Linked DNA regions of Azospirillum brasilense. The protein of the gene in region 1 binds, or shares a complex with, the protein of each later gene. Links are inferred from orthologs where the notes say so. Each region holds a gene or a part of one and is shown in the gene's direction. Other genes may lie near its edges.

Region 1 (8,550 bases):
CACGCCGAGCTGGCGCAGGATCGCCGTCACATGCACCTTCACCGTGCCTTCGGTCAGGCCCAGCTCGTGCGCGATCTGCTTGTTGGACTTGCCGTCGCGCAGGCGGTTCAGCACGTCGCGCTGGCGCGGGGTCAGCTGGTCGCCCGCCCCGTCGGCCAGGGAGCCCAGCGGACCGGCGTCCCCCGCACCGTTGCCGGCGTGCGGCGCGCTGTCGGCCATCCGGTCGCCGCGGATCGCCTGTTCCGGCAGATAGACGCCGCCGGCCAGCACCAGCTGCAGGGCACCCATCATCACCTTCGCGCTGCTCGACTTCGGGATGAAGCCGGCGGCGCCGTTTTCCAGCGCGGCCAGCAGGTCCGACCGCTTCTCCGACCCCGACACCACGACCAGAAGCGCCTTGGGAAGCCGCTGGTGGATCTCGCCGAGCAGCGAGAAGCCGTTCCACCCCGGCATGCCGAGATCCAGGAGGATCAGGTCGAAGGCGATGGCGCCGTCGCACAGGCGGCGGACGTCGTCGAACGTCCCGGCCTCGTGAAACACCATGCTGTCGTCCGACTGGGCGAGCAGACGCCGCAGCCCGTCCCGGAACAGCAGGTGATCGTCGGCAAGCAGAACGTTCAGGGTCGGCTTTTCCGCGCTGTATTCCATGATGCTCATCGTGTCGGGGCTGCGATCCAAACAAATTCGGAGCGTATTGCCGAAATAGCCATCATCATTTCGAGGCGGAAGAGGGCCTTTGGTCCTATGGCGCACCACTTATGGCGTGTCGTCGCACCCAAAGCGGGTGCTCCGGATGCGACAGCGCCGGCCGCGGGATGGCGCGGCCGGCGCTGTGGATGCCGGGAAGGCAGAACCGCAAGACGATGGATCAGACCACGTTGGCGCTGACCCCGGCGGCTTCCGCCGGCTGGTCGCCGATGCCGTTGTTCAGCGCCCAGATCGCCGCCTGGGTGCGGTTGGAGGCGTTGATCTTGCGCAGCAGGCTCTTCAGATGGACCTTCACCGTGGCCTCCGTGATGTGGAGGTGGTTGGCGATCATCTTGTTGGAGTTGCCGTTCAGCAGGCAGCGCAGGATCTGGATCTCGCGCTGGGACAGGCCCTTGCGGCGGGCCGGGACCTCGGTCGCCAGCTCTTCGCTGCGGCCGTTGATCAGCAGCTCGGCCAGATGGGTCGGGAACACCTTCTCGCCCATCATCACCAGCTTCAGCGACTGCATCAGCGCTTCGCAGGCGATGTCCTTCATCAGGTAGCCGTGGGCGCCGGCGCCGAGCGCGCCGGACAGGCGGCGTGTGCACAGGTCGGTGGTCAGGATGACGACACGGATGCCGGGGTGGCCGTCGCGCAGGGCGCGGAGCTGGTCGGCCTCATCCTCGCCGCCGTTGACGAGGTCGATGAGGACCAAGTCGGGCTGGGTGCCCGCGGCCTCGACCGCGGGGACGCCCTCGCGCAGGGTGCCGGCCTCGCCCATCACCTTGAAGGGCGTGTTCTCGAACAGACGCTTCATGCCTTCGCGGAAGAGCTTGTTCGCGTCGATCAGGAAAACGTTCACGGGGTCCATTGTTCCTACCCGCCCTCTGTTTGTTTCAATTTGGTCGTTCGTCTGGCGCCTCCGTGGACATCCGGTCCGGGGGGAGGGCCGCTCTCCGCGGCTGTCCGTTTGGTTCCGGGGTGCCACGATCTGATTGGACCTTACCCCGGATTTGCGGAACAGAAAATTTCCCCAAAGGAAAAATTATGTCTCGCAATGGGCATATGCCCTAAGCCGAAATAAGACAAACCGTCCAACGAACCGTTCACGAATGTCTCACCTGGAATAATCAATCGGTCCTGAATTCGGTTCAGCCTGTGATTTGTCTGTGACTGTGGATGATTCTTGGGATCCTATGGTCGATGTGACTTCGAGCGATTGTGATAAGACAAGCGCTATGGTGTCGGACATAGTGCGGGCAGAGTTCATCCTGGCCCATGGGCCTAGTTCCATGCCCATTGGCGGAGCGTCCCGGCCGTTCCGTCAAGGGAAGGGGTTCGATGCGCCGGGGGGCGTGCTATATACGGTGTCCTCATTCGATGAAGGGCGTCTCCCGACCGCGGGAGAGCCCACCCAGGAACTCCGGTGCCGCATGTCCGATCCCTACGCCTACGACGATCCGCTGGGCCATGATCCCCTCAGCCAAGCGGGCGCCCCGGCCCCCGCGCCGGCGCAGCGTTTCGCCTATCTGGACGGGCTGAATCCCGTGCAGCGCGAGGCGGTCGAGGCCATGGACGGCCCGGTTCTGGTGCTGGCCGGCGCCGGCACGGGCAAGACGCGCGTTCTGACCACCCGGCTGGCCCATTTGCTGATGACGCGCCGCGCCGCCGCCTTCCAGATCCTGGCGGTGACCTTCACCAACAAGGCCGCCCGCGAAATGCGGGAGCGCGTCGCCCATCTGGTGGGGATCGAGCCGGAGGGCTGGTGGCTGGGCACCTTCCATGCGCTGGCCGCGCGCATCCTGCGCCGCCACGCCGAGCTGGTGGGGCTGAAGTCCAACTTCACCATCCTCGACACCGACGACCAGATCCGCCTGATCAAGCAGCTTCTGGAGGCGGCGAACGTCGATTCCAAGAAGTGGCCGGCGCGGCAGGTGCTGGGCGTGATCGAGCGCTGGAAGGACCGCGGCCTGACCCCGGACCGGCTGAACGAGGGCGATGGCGGCGACGTGGCCGGCGGGCGCGTGGTGGCGCTCTACCGCGCGTACCAGGAGCGGCTGCGCACGCTGAACGCCTGCGACTTCGGCGACCTCCTGCTGCACAACATCACGCTGTTCCAGAAGCACCCGGACGTGCTGGCGGAATACCACCGCAAGTTCAAGTACATCCTGGTCGACGAGTATCAGGACACCAACGTCGCCCAGTATCTGTGGCTGCGCATCCTTTCGCAGGCCCACAAGAACATCTGCTGCGTCGGCGACGAGGACCAGTCGATCTATGCCTGGCGCGGCGCCGAGATCGGCAACATCCTGCGCTTCGAGGCCGACTTCCCCGGCGCCACGGTGGTCAAGCTGGAGCAGAACTACCGCTCCACCGGGCACATTCTGTCCGCGGCCTCCGGCCTGATCGCCAACAACAAGGGGCGGCTCGGCAAGACGCTGTGGACCCAGGCCGACGGTGGCGAGCCGGTGCGCGTGCGCGGCGTCTGGGACGGCGAGGAGGAGGCCCGCTGGGTCGGCGACGAGATCGAGGCGCTGCAGCGCCAGGGCGTCTCGCTCGCCCAGATCGCCGTGCTGGTCCGCGCCGGCTTCCAGACCCGCGAGTTCGAAGAACGCTTCATCACGCTGGGCCTGCCCTACCGGGTGATCGGCGGCCCGCGCTTCTACGAGCGGCAGGAGATCCGCGACGCGATGGCCTATCTGCGCGTCGTCAACTCCCCTGACGACGATCTCGCCTTCGAGCGCATCGTCAACGTGCCCAAGCGCGGCGTCGGCCCGGCGGCCCTGCAATGCCTCTATCAGGCGGCGCGTTCGCGCGGGATGCCGCTGACCGAGGCGGGTTGGGCGCTGACCGAGACGGACGAGCTGAAGCCCAAGGTGCGTGGCGTGATGCGCAACCTGCTTCAGGACTTCTTCCGCTGGCGCACCCTGTCGGCGACCATGCCGCACACCGAACTGGCGCGCATGGTGCTGGACGAGTCCGGCTACACCCGCATGTGGCAGGAGGACAAGACGCCCGAGGCGCCGGGCCGGCTGGAGAACCTGAAGGAACTCATCACCGCCATGGCGGAGTTCGAGAACCTGTCGGGCTTCCTGGAGCATGTCGCCCTGGTCATGGAGAACGCCGAGGCCGCCGGCGTCGATCAGGTCACGGTGATGACCCTGCACGGCGCCAAGGGGCTGGAGTTCGACATGGTCTTCCTGCCCGGCTGGGAGGAGGGCGTGTTTCCCAACCAGCGTGCGCTGGACGAGACCGGCATCGCCGGGCTGGAGGAGGAGCGCCGCCTCGCTTATGTCGGGCTGACCCGGGCGCGCAAGCGGGCCTACATCAGCCACGCCGCCAACCGACGGCTCTACGGCAACTGGGTCAGCGCCATCCCCTCCCGCTTCGTCGAGGAGATCCCCGGCGGCGACGTCGAGGCGGAGGCGGCGAGCGGCCTCTACCCCGGCGGCAACGCCGGCAACGGCTTCGGCGGCGGCTTCGGTGGTGGAGGGAGCTTTCGCGACTCGTCGAGCTACGCCGCCTTCCGCGCCGGCCAGCAGGCGGCAGGCCGGCAGCAGCCCCCGTCGCCGCGGACCATCACGCTGGACAGCGGTTCCTATCAGGTCGCCCCGCGCGCCCGTCCGAACGCGCCCTTCCCGAAGGGGGCGCGGGTGTTCCACCAGAAATTCGGCTACGGCACCGTCACGGCGGTCGACCAGGACAAGCTGGAGATCGACTTCGATCAGGCCGGCAGCAAGAAGGTGATGGACAGCTTCGTGGTGCCAGCGGAGAAGGCGGGCTGACCCAGGCGGGATGGCCAAGGCAGGGTGACCGATTGCCGCAGCGGCCCCTCGCGGTGACGGTCGTCACAGGTTCGGCGGCGGCGTTCGGCTACTGGTGGGGTCCAGACAGCGCGCCCACAGCCACGGAACCCGCCCAGTGTTCGGCAAGAGCAGCACCGCGTTCGAGGTCCAGATCCGCCGCGAGGGGCGCTGGACCATCGAGGGGACCTACGACGACGAGCGCCGGGCCTTGGCCTCCGCCCGCAGTTGGCTGGCGGTCAGCGGGGTTGAGGAGGTCAAGGCCATCAAGTTCCGCTCGCTGGCCGGGCTGTCGCTGGAGACGGTGATCTTCCAGAAGGCCGTTCCGGTGGTGAAGGACAAGCCCATGGCGCTGGGCGGCACGGCGGAGGGCGCGCCCTTCTGCACGGCCCCCGGCGATCTCTACAGGTTCGAGTCGCGGGTGGTCACCGGCCGGCTGCTGCGCCCCTTCCTCGACAAGTTCCGCATCACCCCGACCGAGCTCCTCCATTCCTGGACCTACCTGCGCAAGCTCGACGAGCAGGGCCTTCTGCTGGGCGCGGCGCTCCAGGCGGTGGCCCGCCACCACGCGGACCGGCATGGCGTCGCGGTTCCGGCGCGGGCGCGCGAGTTGCGGGCCTTCGCTGACGTCGTGATGGCGCGCGCCCGCGACTTCCAGGCCGAGCGCAAGGCCCTGCCGGCCTTCGATCCCGCCGACCTGTCCCGGTCCAGCCGGGTCCTTGCCGCCGCGGTGGGAGAGGAGGGGCACGACTTCGCCTTCCTCAGCCAGCTCACCCTCCATCTGGCCGACCGCAATTCGCTGGCCGGCAAGCTGGAGATGCTGCTCGACCTGATCGGGCCGGACGTGGAGCCGCGGCACCTCGCTGTGCTCGACGGGGTGATGGCCGATGCGCTGGGCTCCGCCGAACTGGTGAAGGAGCTTCTCGGCGCGCAGCCGAACCTCGCTCTGGGGCTGTGCGCTCTGGCCGACCTGATCCTGGGCCGCGACCCGCAGCCGAAGAGCGAGCCGGTGAGCCCCCTGCTGGCTCACATCGGCGCGCTGATCGTCCAGGGGCGTGCGCCGTGCTGCCGCGCCGTTCTGCTGGAGCGCATCCAGCAATCGCTGAACGGCACCCAGCCGCTCGACCGCCGCGACCCGAAGAAGGAGGCGCTGCTGGCCGACCACCTCGCCACCCATCTGCGCGATCCGCAGGGGCGCCTGCTTGGCGGCGCCGAGGTGGAGAAGGCGCTGGCCCGCCGCCTGATCCGCCACCGTCAGGCGATCCTGCGCGAGCAGGGGATGCACGACATCGCGGACCGGCTGTCGGGACGGTGAGCAGGGTGTCGGCAGGGCCGGATCGGAGCGGGCATCGCTTCACGGCGCCGACGGCGACCAAGGCAGTTCCGTCAGCGGCTTGTCCCGCCGCAGCGATTCGTAGATCTCCGCACCCGTCTCGCGGTCCGTCTCGCACAGAATCATCAGCACGTCGGAGTCGGCGCTGGCCGATGTGCAGACCTTGGAGTCCCGGGTGCAGGTCGGCCGCGGGTGCGGCGCCAGCCAGTATCCGGGTTGAGCCTTCCGCGCCGCCTCCAAAAAGGCTGTCGCCAGCTTGGCGCTTTCCGCCTCGCTGCCGTCGTTGCGCACCGTGAACAGCGGCGAGTGCAGCCCGCTCGCGAACAGGCCCGAACCGATCGCCTGGGCCACGCAGAAGCGCTCCCGCACCGGCGCCGCGGGCAGGACCGGCGCATCGGCGTACGCCGCGCCCGGCGGCAGCGCCGGGGTGGTGCTGGTGATGGGGCCGACGATCAACTCGCGCAACTCGCGGGCGCGCCACAGCTTCACCAGCACGCTCTGCCCGCTGGGCACCGCGCCCAGCACGCGGCGCATCTGCACCGCATCGTCCACCGCAACGCCGCGCACCTCCAGGATCACGTCACCCCCGCGGATGCCCGACAGTTCGGCCGCTTTGCCCGGCATCAGCGCCGTCACCAGCAGGCCGCGCGGCACCTCCAGCCCCACCGTCTGCGCCAGCTGGGCGGTCAACGGGCTCACGGCCGCACCCATCGCCCCCTGCGGTTCGCGCGCCGCCGCCGGTGCCGCGGCGGGACCGGCCGTGCCGGGTCCGGCGGTGCCGGTTGGCGCCGAAGCGGAGCCCGCACCCGCCGCCGCAGCGCTGCCCGCCGCCGGGCAGCGCTGCTCCGCCATGAGCTGTCGCACCGCGGTGATATGGATCATCTGCGCTTGGCGTTCGCTGCCGCTCAGAGTGGGCAACGGGTCGTTGTAGGCTTTCAGCAGCGCCTCCAGCGTTGGGCAGTCCGTGCCCCGATAGGCGGACGCGACATCGGCCGTCATCGACGCCTCCGATCCGGACACCGAGCTTGCCGCCCCGACCGCCAGCCCGACCGGATCAAGCGCGCAGCCCGACACCGTCGCCGCTCCCGAAACCGCCACCAGCGCCGCCATCCATGCCCTGGCCGCCTTGCAAACGCGCTGCATCAAGCCCGTCTCCCCCGTGTAGCTCTTGCGCAACCCTCGGTCCGCTTATCCCCAGGTGCAGTGTGCCCGCTCAAAAGTGGTAAGAAAAGCGGCGGAAAGCCTGTGCCGAGCTTGCGTCGGCCAAAACGCCGCACGCGGCGGTCGATCCAGCCCGGCCGACCCGTTCCCGGCTGCGGCAACCCTGTGCGGCGATGGAGCCGTGCGTCCGGCCGCAGGAAATCTTTGTGTCTCCGCGTCTCTGTGGTTAAGTCTCCCACCAGACAATGACCACCCCATCATCGGCGACCTTCCCCATGTCCTCCTCCAAGCTCTGGCGCATCGCGCTCGTCATTCCCGAAGCCCACGCCCCCGCGTTCGCCGAGGCGATTGGCGATCATGCCGACGCGGTGTCCACCTTCGAGCTGGAGGAGCACGGCGACTGGCTGGTCGAGGCGACGGTCTACGGGCAGCCGGACGAGCCGCGGCTGAACGCCCGCGTCGCCGTGCTGGCCGAGGCCATGGGCATCCCCGAACCCAAGCTGATTGTCGAGGAACTGCCTCTCATCGACTGGGTGTCGCACAGCTACCAGGGCTTCCCGCCGATCCAGGCCGGGCGCTTCTTCGTCCACGGCTCCCACCATGAGGGCATCGTCCCGGCGGGCAGCATCCCGCTGCTGGTCGACGCCGCCACCGCCTTCGGCACGGGCGAGCATGGGTCCACCAAAGGCTGTCTGATGGCGCTGGACCGGCTGGCCCGCCGGATGAGCCTGCCGCGTGTCGGACGGGGCGGGGCGCTCGACATGGGCTGCGGCTCGGGCATCCTGGCGCTGGCGGTGACCAAGCGCTGGCGGGTGCCGGTCACTGCCGTGGACATCGACCCGGAGGCGGTGCGCGTCACCCGCGTCAATGCCGCGCTCAACGGGGTGAAGGCCCGCATCCGCTCGCAGGGCGGCGACGGCTACCACACCGCCATCGTGGGCAAGCACAAGCCCTACCGCCTGATCACCGCCAACATCCTGGCCCGCCCGCTGGCCCGCATGGCGCCGAAACTGAAGCGCCACCTGCAGCGCGGCGGCGTCGCCGTTCTGGCCGGCCTGCTGAACCGGCAGGAGCGCCACGTCATCCAGGCGCACCGCACGCAGGGCCTGCATCTGGTCGCGCGCATCCCGGTCGGCGAATGGACCACCCTTGTGGTGAAGCGCCCGAAGCGGAAGGCCGTAAAGGGCTGAAGCCCCTGGATTTCGGTCCTCCCGTCGCCAATGTCTTCCGGATGTATGGACGACCCGCGGAGGACCGATGCTGAACCGGATCAGGACGCTGTTCCAGGAGAACGACCCCGGCGACGACCGCCACAGGCTGGAGGCCGCCGCCGCCGCCCTTCTGGTCGAGGCCGCACGCACCGACAACACCATTTCCCAGGCGGAGCGCGAGCGCATCCTCGACGTCACCCGCCGCCACTTCCACCTGAGCGAGGAGGAGGCGCAGGACCTGCTGTCCGCCGCCGTCTTCGACACGGAGGGTGCCTCGCCCTACTACCGCTACGTCACGGTGATCAACGACCATTGCCCGCCGGACAAGCGGTTGTGGATCATCGAGATGCTGTGG
Region 2 (8,478 bases), on another replicon or contig:
GGTGATGGACGGCAAGATCCACACCCCGAAGCCCGACTGCTTCCTGGACGGCATCACCCGCCGCACGGTGATCGACCTCGCCAAGGCCCGCGGCATCGAGGTGATCGAGCGCCACATCCAGCCCGACGAACTGGCGAACACCCAGGAGGTCTTCCTGACCGGCACCGCCGCGGAAGTGACTCCGGTGGGCCAGATCGGCGAGCACCGCTTCACGCCGGGCCGCGTCTGCGAGACGCTGGTGAAGGACTACGACGCGCTGGTCAGAGCGTAGCAAACAACATGCGCCCTGTTCCCGGGTCTGAGGAATAGGGCGCATGCGGTTTTCGGTCTTTTGTTGAAGCGATTGCACGAACAGCGTACGTGCATCAGGTGTTTTCAAACTTTTTCGTAAATTTCGCCGCCATCAATTGCTCCTGGAGCCAAGCCACCATTGCGGGCTTAAGGATAATACTTTTCTGAGCATCCACCGTGTTGCCGCCGACGGTCGCATTCTCGGATGCGACCAGTGTACAAAACAGCGAGTAGTTGGCATCGACAACGTCTTGAGAGACGGTAAAGCCTTCCCGGATATCTGCGTGCCTTAAAACGTCGTCGGATATACCTTCCAGATTCGGGTGGGTGCGGAGTAATTTTTCTAGGAGTTCTACATATTCCTTTGACGAAGTGGGATCTTTTAAGCTGGACCTCAACGACACCTCTATCCCGTAAGGCGGGAGGAACTTGCTGTCGAGTTGCAGGGCAACAGTAAACTTCTTTAGGGCTAATGCACACACGAGCGGCAGTGCGGCAAGCAGCGACGAGATAATTAACCCGACGTCAGCGGAAGGAATTGCGTGCCAAAGAGCTCCAATGGTCCGCGTTATCGGGCTTGCGTCTGGCGACAGCATGTAATCGAGATCGTCGGCCCGACTGGTCACGTCGTTCAGTTTGGACACGAACGCAGCATTCTCCAGCGCGGCCGTGTTGCCAATTGCGCTCTTGATCTCCTGAATGCAGACACCAAAATCGGCTCGCCAATTTTTGGTGATCTCAGGGTTTAAGGAACAGGCACGATAAAGGCGACTTTGCAAGTCTTGCTTGGCTTTGGCCATCGAGACTGCGTCAAGTGCAGGTGAATCAATATGGGATTTTGACCGTACGGAGCCACAGGTGTCTTCGTAGGAAGAGCGCAATGTTTCTTGTGATTTCTTCTCAAAATTATCAAGATCAAGTATAATTCCAAGTAAAGGCTGGTTGGAAAAATGCGATCGTGTACGATCGGAGAGGTTCTCCAGCATGGTGATACCATGCGCGCTGTACCGGCACAGCGAGTCTCTCATATTCCCTACCTCGTTCATGATGCTTTGGTCATGATGGTTTATTGCGTTTAAACTTTTTACGACACCGTGATAGTCATCAAGTGAAGATCCATCCAAAGATCCAAAATATTTTTCAAAGAACAACGCAGCATTTGAGATTGATGTCTTTGTGACGGTTGCTCCTGTGCTTGCGCTCGTTTCCAATGATGCTATTTCTTTCTTTATGAGAGAAGCTTTATCGTTAAGGTCTGTATAATCGGTTGATAGAAACTTTTCGACTTCTCTTCTGTAGATGTTCCGAGTTGAGCTATCTGACGGGAAAGGTACGTTCTTTCCGGATTTTTTTAAAAAATAAGGAAATACCCTTTGATTGAAGATGGGGATATTTAGAATATTGACGGAGCTTTTGATTTTGTCGAGATCGGCGGACTCGCTTATTATATGAGAAAGTTCAGATTTTCTTGCATCAATTTGATTTTTAATCCGCTGTTGCGCTTGCCTGTTCGCGTTTTCGATGCCTGTATCCGATAGGCGGGAGTTGAGTTCGTCTCGTGCCAGTTCTGTGGCCTTCTGAACGCTGTCGGCAACGGCGTACGTAGCATTCAGGACGGTCGTTATGCGGCCTACCGTTTCCGCTGGCACCGCTACGTTGTTCCCTGTGCTGACGAAATCAGAAGAAATGCTCCGAGCCTCCTCAAAGAGCTTTGCCCATTCAATTGAAGAAAATCTATTGTTGTCACTATTAATGGCTCCGTTTACCAGAAACACGATAGAGAAAAACAATGAAATTGATAAGCAAAATATGTAGGAAAATAAGAATCTCTTATTAACATCACGAAAACTTTGGGACGAGCCAAGACTCCAAGCAGAAACAACAAGAATTGATTCAACAGCAAAAGCTATTATAGTTGAAATGCCCCCGATATAATCCAATAAACTGTTTAATGCAATGATCAGAATTTCAGAGTTAGCAGAGCCTTTTGACGGAAACAGTCTAACATCTTCAACAAAATAATGGATTCCATTCCTTGTTGTAAAAAATGAGGCAAATCCAATCATTGACGCAACTGTCATCAGGCAATATCGCTGGATAATCGGCGATTGCTCCAAATGAGCTCGAAGAACTAGAAACCAAACGTAAGATAGAGAGCGTTGGAATTTTCGTGTTAAGCGAAACCCTAACGGTGAATTGAGTTCAGTTGGGGCGTTTGTCATGGTCAGCCATCCTTATGTATGCAGTGTCTTTTTGAATAGCAAAAATGAGTATCGCATATGGCTTAATTAAATCTATGAGTATTTGCTATTAGTACACTCGCTATCGCTTTCAATAAGAGCATACTTAGGAATGCCTTGAGGGTGCAAAGCGTGAGGCGCGCAAAAATGAGGTTCTGCTCGGCTTCTGCAAGGGCGCCTGCCGTTGAGAGGGGCGCTGGCCAGGCCGGTCTTGCGTCGCCGCGCTATCGTCTGTCCGATAAGCCCACGCTCGACAGGGGAGGGTACTCGCGCCATATAATCGGTTCCCGTTCCGTACCCTGCCCGGACCCTGCTCCCCATGTCCCATCCCGTCCTGACCGCCCTCCCGCAGAAGTCCCTGCCCAAGCTGGAGGCGGGCAAGAAGTTCGAACTGGTGTCGGAGTTCAAACCCTCCGGCGACCAGCCGCGCGCCATCGGGGAACTGACCGAGGGGCTGCGCGCCGGCGAGAAGGATCAGGTGCTGCTCGGCGTCACCGGGTCCGGCAAGACCTTCACCATGGCGCACGTCATCCAGCACGTCCAGCGCCCCACCCTGGTGCTCGCCCCGAACAAGACGCTGGCGGCGCAGCTCTACGGAGAGATGAAGTCCTTCTTCCCGAACAACGCGGTGGAATACTTCGTCTCCTACTACGACTACTACCAGCCGGAAGCCTACGTTCCGCGCACCGATACCTTCATCGAGAAGGAATCCTCGATCAACGAGCAGATCGACCGCATGCGCCACTCGGCGACGCGGGCGCTGCTGGAGCGCGACGACGTCATCATCGTGGCGTCGGTGTCCTGCATCTACGGTATCGGCTCCGTCGAGACCTATTCGGAGATGACCGTCGATCTGCGCAAGGGTCAGGTGGTCGCCCAGCCCGACCTGCTGCGCAAGCTGACCGAGCTTCAGTACAAGCGCAACGACGCGGCCTTCGGGCGCGGCCTGTTCCGGGTGCGCGGCGACACCGTGGAGCTGTTCCCCGCCCACATGGAGGACCGCGCCTGGCGCATCTCGCTGTTCGGCGACGAGATCGAGGGCATCCACGAGATCGATCCGCTGACCGGTGAGAAGATCGCCTCGCTGGAGGCCGTGCGCATCTATCCCAACAGCCACTATGTGACGCCCAAGCCGACGCTCAATCAGGCCATCGAGCAGATCAAGCGCGAGTTGAAGCTTCGACTGGAGGAGTTCAACGCCCAGGGCAAGCTGCTGGAGGCGCAGCGGCTGGAGCAGCGCACGACCTTCGACATCGAGATGATGGCGGCCACCGGCGCCTGCGCCGGCATCGAGAACTATTCCCGCTACCTGACCGGCCGCGCGGCGGGCGAGCCGCCGCCGACGCTGTTCGAGTATCTGCCGGGCGACGCGCTGCTGATCGTGGACGAAAGCCACGTCATGGTGCCGCAGATCGGCGGCATGTACCGCGGCGACCGCATGCGCAAGGAGACGCTGTCCGAATACGGCTTCCGCCTGCCCAGCGCCATGGACAACCGCCCGCTGAAGTTCGAGGAGTGGGAGGGCATGCGCCCGCAGACGGTCTTCGTCTCCGCCACCCCCGGCCCGTGGGAGATGGAGCGCACCGGTGGCGTCTTCGCCGAGCAGGTGGTCCGCCCGACCGGCCTGATCGACCCGGAGGTGATCATCCGTCCCACCGAGACGCAGGTGGACGACCTGATCCACGAGTGCAAGGAGGTGGTGGCGAAGGGCAACCGCGTGCTGGTCACCACCCTCACCAAGAAAATGGCCGAGGCGTTGACCGAGTATATGCACGAGGCGGGGCTGCGCGTGCGCTACATCCACTCCGACGTGGAGACTCTGGAGCGCATCGAGATCATCCGCGACCTGCGGCTCGGCGCCTACGACGTGCTGGTCGGCATCAACCTGCTGCGCGAGGGGCTGGACATCCCCGAATGCTCGCTGGTCGCCATCCTGGACGCCGACAAGGAGGGCTATCTGCGCTCCAAGACCTCGCTGATCCAGACGATCGGCCGCGCCGCCCGCAACATCGAGGGGCGGGCGATCCTCTACGCCGACAGGATCACCGGCAGCATGCAGTACGCCATCGACGAGACGGCGCGCCGCCGCGAGAGGCAGCGGGCGTACAATCTGGAGCACGGCATCACGCCGGAATCCGTGAAGAAGGCCATCGGCGACATCCTGGAGAGCGTCTACGAGCGCGGCGACCACGTCACTGTGAAGACCGGCCTGAACGCGTCGGAACTGGTCGGCCACAACCTGAAATCCGTGATGGCCGACATGGAGAAGCGCATGAAGGCCGCCGCCGCCGACCTGGAATTCGAAGAGGCCGCCCGCCTGCGCGATGAACTCCGCCGGCTGGAGGCGATGGACCTTGGGCTGGAGCAGCCGGGCAGCATCGGCATCAGCTCCGCCCGCCAAGGCCGCGGCATTCCCGAGGGCGCGCCGAAGAAGCAGGGGCGCCGGGGACGGCGCTGACCGGGACGGCGCCACCTCCGGAATAATATCCCCGTCGCAGGCGTTCATCCTGTCAGTACGGCCCGCCCGCCGGGCCGCGACCCCTGGCACAGGAACGCCAATGACGACGCTCCGCTCGCTGTCCCTTCTGTCCTTCGCCGCCCTTCTCCTGTCCGGCTGCTACGTCGCCGCCGGGACACCCGGACCCGTCTATGGCTATGGACACCGTTCCTATGGGTACGGCTATTACGAGCGCCCGCTGTACCGCCATTACGGGCCGCCGCCCGTGGTGTATGGCCGCCCCTACTACGGCGGCCATCGCGGCGGTCACCATGGCGGCCCCCGTCACCATCAACGGCACGGCGGGCACCGTCACGGCGGCTGGTAGGAGGCGGCCGGGACCGGCCCGCTCCCTGAAATCGTCGTTAACAAAGGCTCAATGCTTTGGTCCGATCATGACCTGAATACATTCGCTCCCGCTGATGCACGAATCCGAAGCGCGGGAGGCGACGCAGGGCAGGAAAGGGTCCGGGACCCATGAGCGACCAACTCACCAAGGACGACGTGTCCAGACTGCTGTCGGACCCGTCGCCGAACAGCCGCTCCGAACTGGCGGTCAAGGTTGCCAAGCAATTCTCCGCGGCCACCTTGACGGACGGCGAGCGTCGGCTCGCCGAGGACATCATCCGCTTCATGGCGCGCGACGCCGTGGTGCGCGTGCGCCAGTCGTTGGCCGAGAACCTGAAGGCCAACCCGGCGCTGCCGCGCGACGTCGCGCTGATGCTGGCCCGCGACGTGGAGGCCGTGGCGATCCCGGTGCTCAGTGTCTCCACGGTGCTGACCGACGCCGATCTCGTCGAACTGGTGCGGACTGGCACCGACGCCAAGCACACCGCCATCGCGCAGCGTCCGGCCCTGTCGGCCAGCGTCGCCGACGCGCTGATCGACACCGCGTCGGAAGGGGCTGTGGCAGTACTAGTCGCCAACGAGAGCGCGGATCTCGGTGAGCGCACGCTCGGCCGTGTCATCGAACGCTTCGCCGACAGCGAAACCGTGCAGGAACCGCTGGTCCAGCGCGCCCGCCTGCCGATCACCATCGCCGAGCGGCTGGTCGCCGTGGTGTCGGAAAAGCTGCAACAGCATTTGGTGGCCAACCACGACCTCCCGGCCAAGGTCGCCGCCGACCTGATCCTGCAAAGCCGCGAACGCGCCACGGTCGCCCTCTTCTCCGGGGAAAGCGACGAGGGCGCGCTGGAGCGGCTGGTCGCGCAACTATCGCGCAGCGGCCGCCTGACCCCATCGCTGTTGGTGCGGGCGCTGTGCATGGGCGACAGCGCCTTCTTCGAGACGGCCCTGTCCCATCTGGCCAACGTGCCGCTGACCAACGCCCGTCTGCTGATCCACGACGCTGGGCGGCTGGGTCTGAAGTCCATCTACGACAAGGCCAAGCAGCCGCCGGCCCTGCTGCCCGCCTGCCGGATCGCTTTGGACGTGCTGAAGGAGACCCCCTACGACGGCGAGGCGCACGACATCGAACGCCACCGCCGTCGGGTGATCGAGCGCATCCTGACCCAGTACGAGGATCTGGCGGCGGAGGATTTGGATTACCTGCTCGACAAGCTGGGCGACCTCATGCGCGAGGAAACGAGATAACGCTGAAGCCTTCGAAAATTGCTCGGTCTGCAGTTTTCGGTTGCGGTATCAAACGGAGTTGGCAACTCATCATTTGATAAGGCTTTGACGTGATCTGAGCACGCCCTCACGATCACCTTGAGCAGCCTGCCTCACGGTGCCATTTTTTGATGCCCGCTGTTCCTGACCTTTGCGTCTGGCCGCGGTCTTTCCTGCCAGAACCTTGGAAGGGAGAGCGCGGTTGCCCGATGAGAGCAAGGGACGGGAGGCGGTGGTTCCGGATGAACCCGGTCACGGCTTCCGGCCGGCGTCGCTGGACGCCGTGAACTTCCTGCTGGCGGACGTGCGCGGGGCGCTCGGCCCTTATCTCAACGTCTTTCTGGTGACCCAGCAGCATTGGAGCCAGTCGGAGGTCGGGCTGGTGACCAGTCTGGCTGGCTGGCTCGGGCTTGCCGTGCAGACGCCCATCGGGGCGGCCATCGACTCCACCCACCGCAAGCGCGAGGCTATCGTCCTGGCGCTGGCCGTGCTCGGCGCGGGGGCGCTGTGCATCTACCTGTTCCCCAACTTCTGGCCGGTCCTGATCGCGAACACGTTGATCGCGGTGGTCGGGGACGTGTTCGGTCCGGCGGTGGCGGCCCTGACCCTCGGCCTCGTCCCGCAGCGCATGCTCGCCCGGCGGATGGGGCGCAACGCCGCTTTCGACCATGCGGGCAACGTCGGCGTGGCGGCGCTCGTCGGGCTGGTCAGCTGGCTGTTCTCCCAGCAGGCGGTCTTTCTGCTGGTGCCGGTGTTCGCGGTCCTGTCATCAATCGCCGTCCTGTCGATCCCGGCCTCCGCCATCGACCAGCGCCGCGCCCGCGGGGTGGAGGCGCCGGCGGGCGGCGGGTCGGAAGGCGGAGCGGCCGACGGGGAGAAGGTTTCCGGCATGGGCATCCTGGTCCATTGCCGGCCGTTGCTGATCTTCGGCAGTTGCGCCTTGCTGTTCCATTTCGCCAACGCCCCCCTGCTGCCGCTGGTCGGGCAGAAGCTGGCCGCGGCGCACCCGGAATGGGCGACGGTCATGATGTCGTCCTGCATCATCGCCGCCCAGCTCGTCATGCTTCCCATCGCCATCCTGGTGGGACGGACGGCGGACCGTCTGGGCCGCAAGCCGATCCTGCTGATCGGCTTCGCCATCCTGCCGTTGCGGGCCGTCCTCTACACCCTGTCGGACAACAGCGCCTGGCTGATTGGCGTCCAGCTTCTGGATGGGGTGGGCGCCGGGATCTTCACAGCCCTGACGCCGCTGGTGATCGCCGATCTGATGCGCGGCACCGGGCGCTACAACCTTGCCTTCGGGGCGGGCGCCACGATGCAGGGCGTGGGAGCCGCGACCAGCGGCTTCGTCACCGGTGTGATCGTGGATCGTTTCGGCTATTCCGCCGCCTTCCTCACGGCTGGGGCGATGGCCCTGATCGCGCTGGCCGCCCTGTTCCTCGGGTTGCCGGAAACCGCTCCAGCCAACCCTGCCGAGGCTGGGGTCGGACCGTTGGAGGAGCCCAGCCTCGCTGAATGACCCGTCCGAAGCCGGGGGCCAATCCATCCGGAACCGGAGACACTTTTAGAACGTCCGAAATTCCCTGAGGCCGGCGATGGGCGGGGCCGTCAAGCGGGCGGCGGGCAGGAGGATGGTCACCGTCGTGCCGTGCCCCGGCGCGCTGTCCAACTCCACGCGACCGCCGTGCAGCTCGGCGAAGCGGCGGACGATGGGCAAGCCGAGCCCGATGCCCTCGTGCTGGCGCACGAGCGAGCGTTCGCCCTGGATGAACGGGCTGAAGACGTGGTCGACGATGTCCGCCGGGATGCCGGGGCCATCATCGGCGACGGCGACGGCGA

What was found.
Region 2: the proteins of H1Q64_RS07640 (region 1) and uvrB are in contact, whole or in part, in a crystal structure (PDB 7EGT), measured with the Thermus thermophilus proteins. The link is inferred for Azospirillum brasilense from one-to-one orthologs. Residues at the interface, in WP_096412145.1 of Thermus thermophilus: His654, Arg656, Phe657, Gln666, Asp668, Glu669, Lys680, Arg681, Leu682, Ser683, Lys685, Tyr686, Ala687; in WP_096411307.1 of Thermus thermophilus: Glu23, Leu25, Arg26, Asp27, Gly28, Glu29, Arg30, Phe31, Arg55, Glu326, Asp327, Phe328, Glu379, Ser382, Gln383, His398, Gly400, Arg401.

Annotation. Positions count from the first base shown.
Region 1 is NZ_CP059449.1:1,605,844-1,614,393, forward strand. Bases 1,734-4,796 are described here. They hold H1Q64_RS07640 (ATP-dependent helicase), read left to right. Parts: upstream 1,734-2,120; coding sequence 2,121-4,472; downstream 4,473-4,796. Other genes in these bases: H1Q64_RS07645 (hypothetical protein), read left to right, coding at 4,609-4,796. In the rest of the region: H1Q64_RS07630 (LuxR C-terminal-related transcriptional regulator), read right to left, coding at 1-621; H1Q64_RS07635 (LuxR C-terminal-related transcriptional regulator), read right to left, coding at 869-1,558; more of H1Q64_RS07645, read left to right, coding at 4,797-5,805; H1Q64_RS07650 (PDZ domain-containing protein), read right to left, coding at 5,845-6,966; H1Q64_RS07655 (50S ribosomal protein L11 methyltransferase), read left to right, coding at 7,260-8,174; H1Q64_RS07660 (TerB family tellurite resistance protein), read left to right, coding at 8,242-8,550. UniProt on the Escherichia coli protein: A helicase with DNA-dependent ATPase activity. Unwinds DNA duplexes with 3'-5' polarity. Translocates on single-stranded DNA with 3'-5' polarity. Initiates unwinding more efficiently from a nicked substrate than double-stranded DNA.
Region 2 is NZ_CP059450.1:63,664-72,141, forward strand. Bases 2,429-5,419 are described here. They hold uvrB (excinuclease ABC subunit UvrB), read left to right. Parts: upstream 2,429-2,850; coding sequence 2,851-4,989; downstream 4,990-5,419. Other genes in these bases: H1Q64_RS13705 (hypothetical protein), read right to left, coding at 2,429-2,513; H1Q64_RS13715 (neuropeptide-like protein 29), read left to right, coding at 5,090-5,356. In the rest of the region: H1Q64_RS13700 (branched-chain amino acid aminotransferase), read left to right, coding at 1-271; more of H1Q64_RS13705, read right to left, coding at 366-2,428; H1Q64_RS13720 (DUF2336 domain-containing protein), read left to right, coding at 5,506-6,621; H1Q64_RS13725 (MFS transporter), read left to right, coding at 6,842-8,158; H1Q64_RS13730 (hybrid sensor histidine kinase/response regulator), read right to left, coding at 8,204-8,478. UniProt on the Escherichia coli protein: The UvrABC repair system catalyzes the recognition and processing of DNA lesions. A damage recognition complex composed of 2 UvrA and 2 UvrB subunits scans DNA for abnormalities.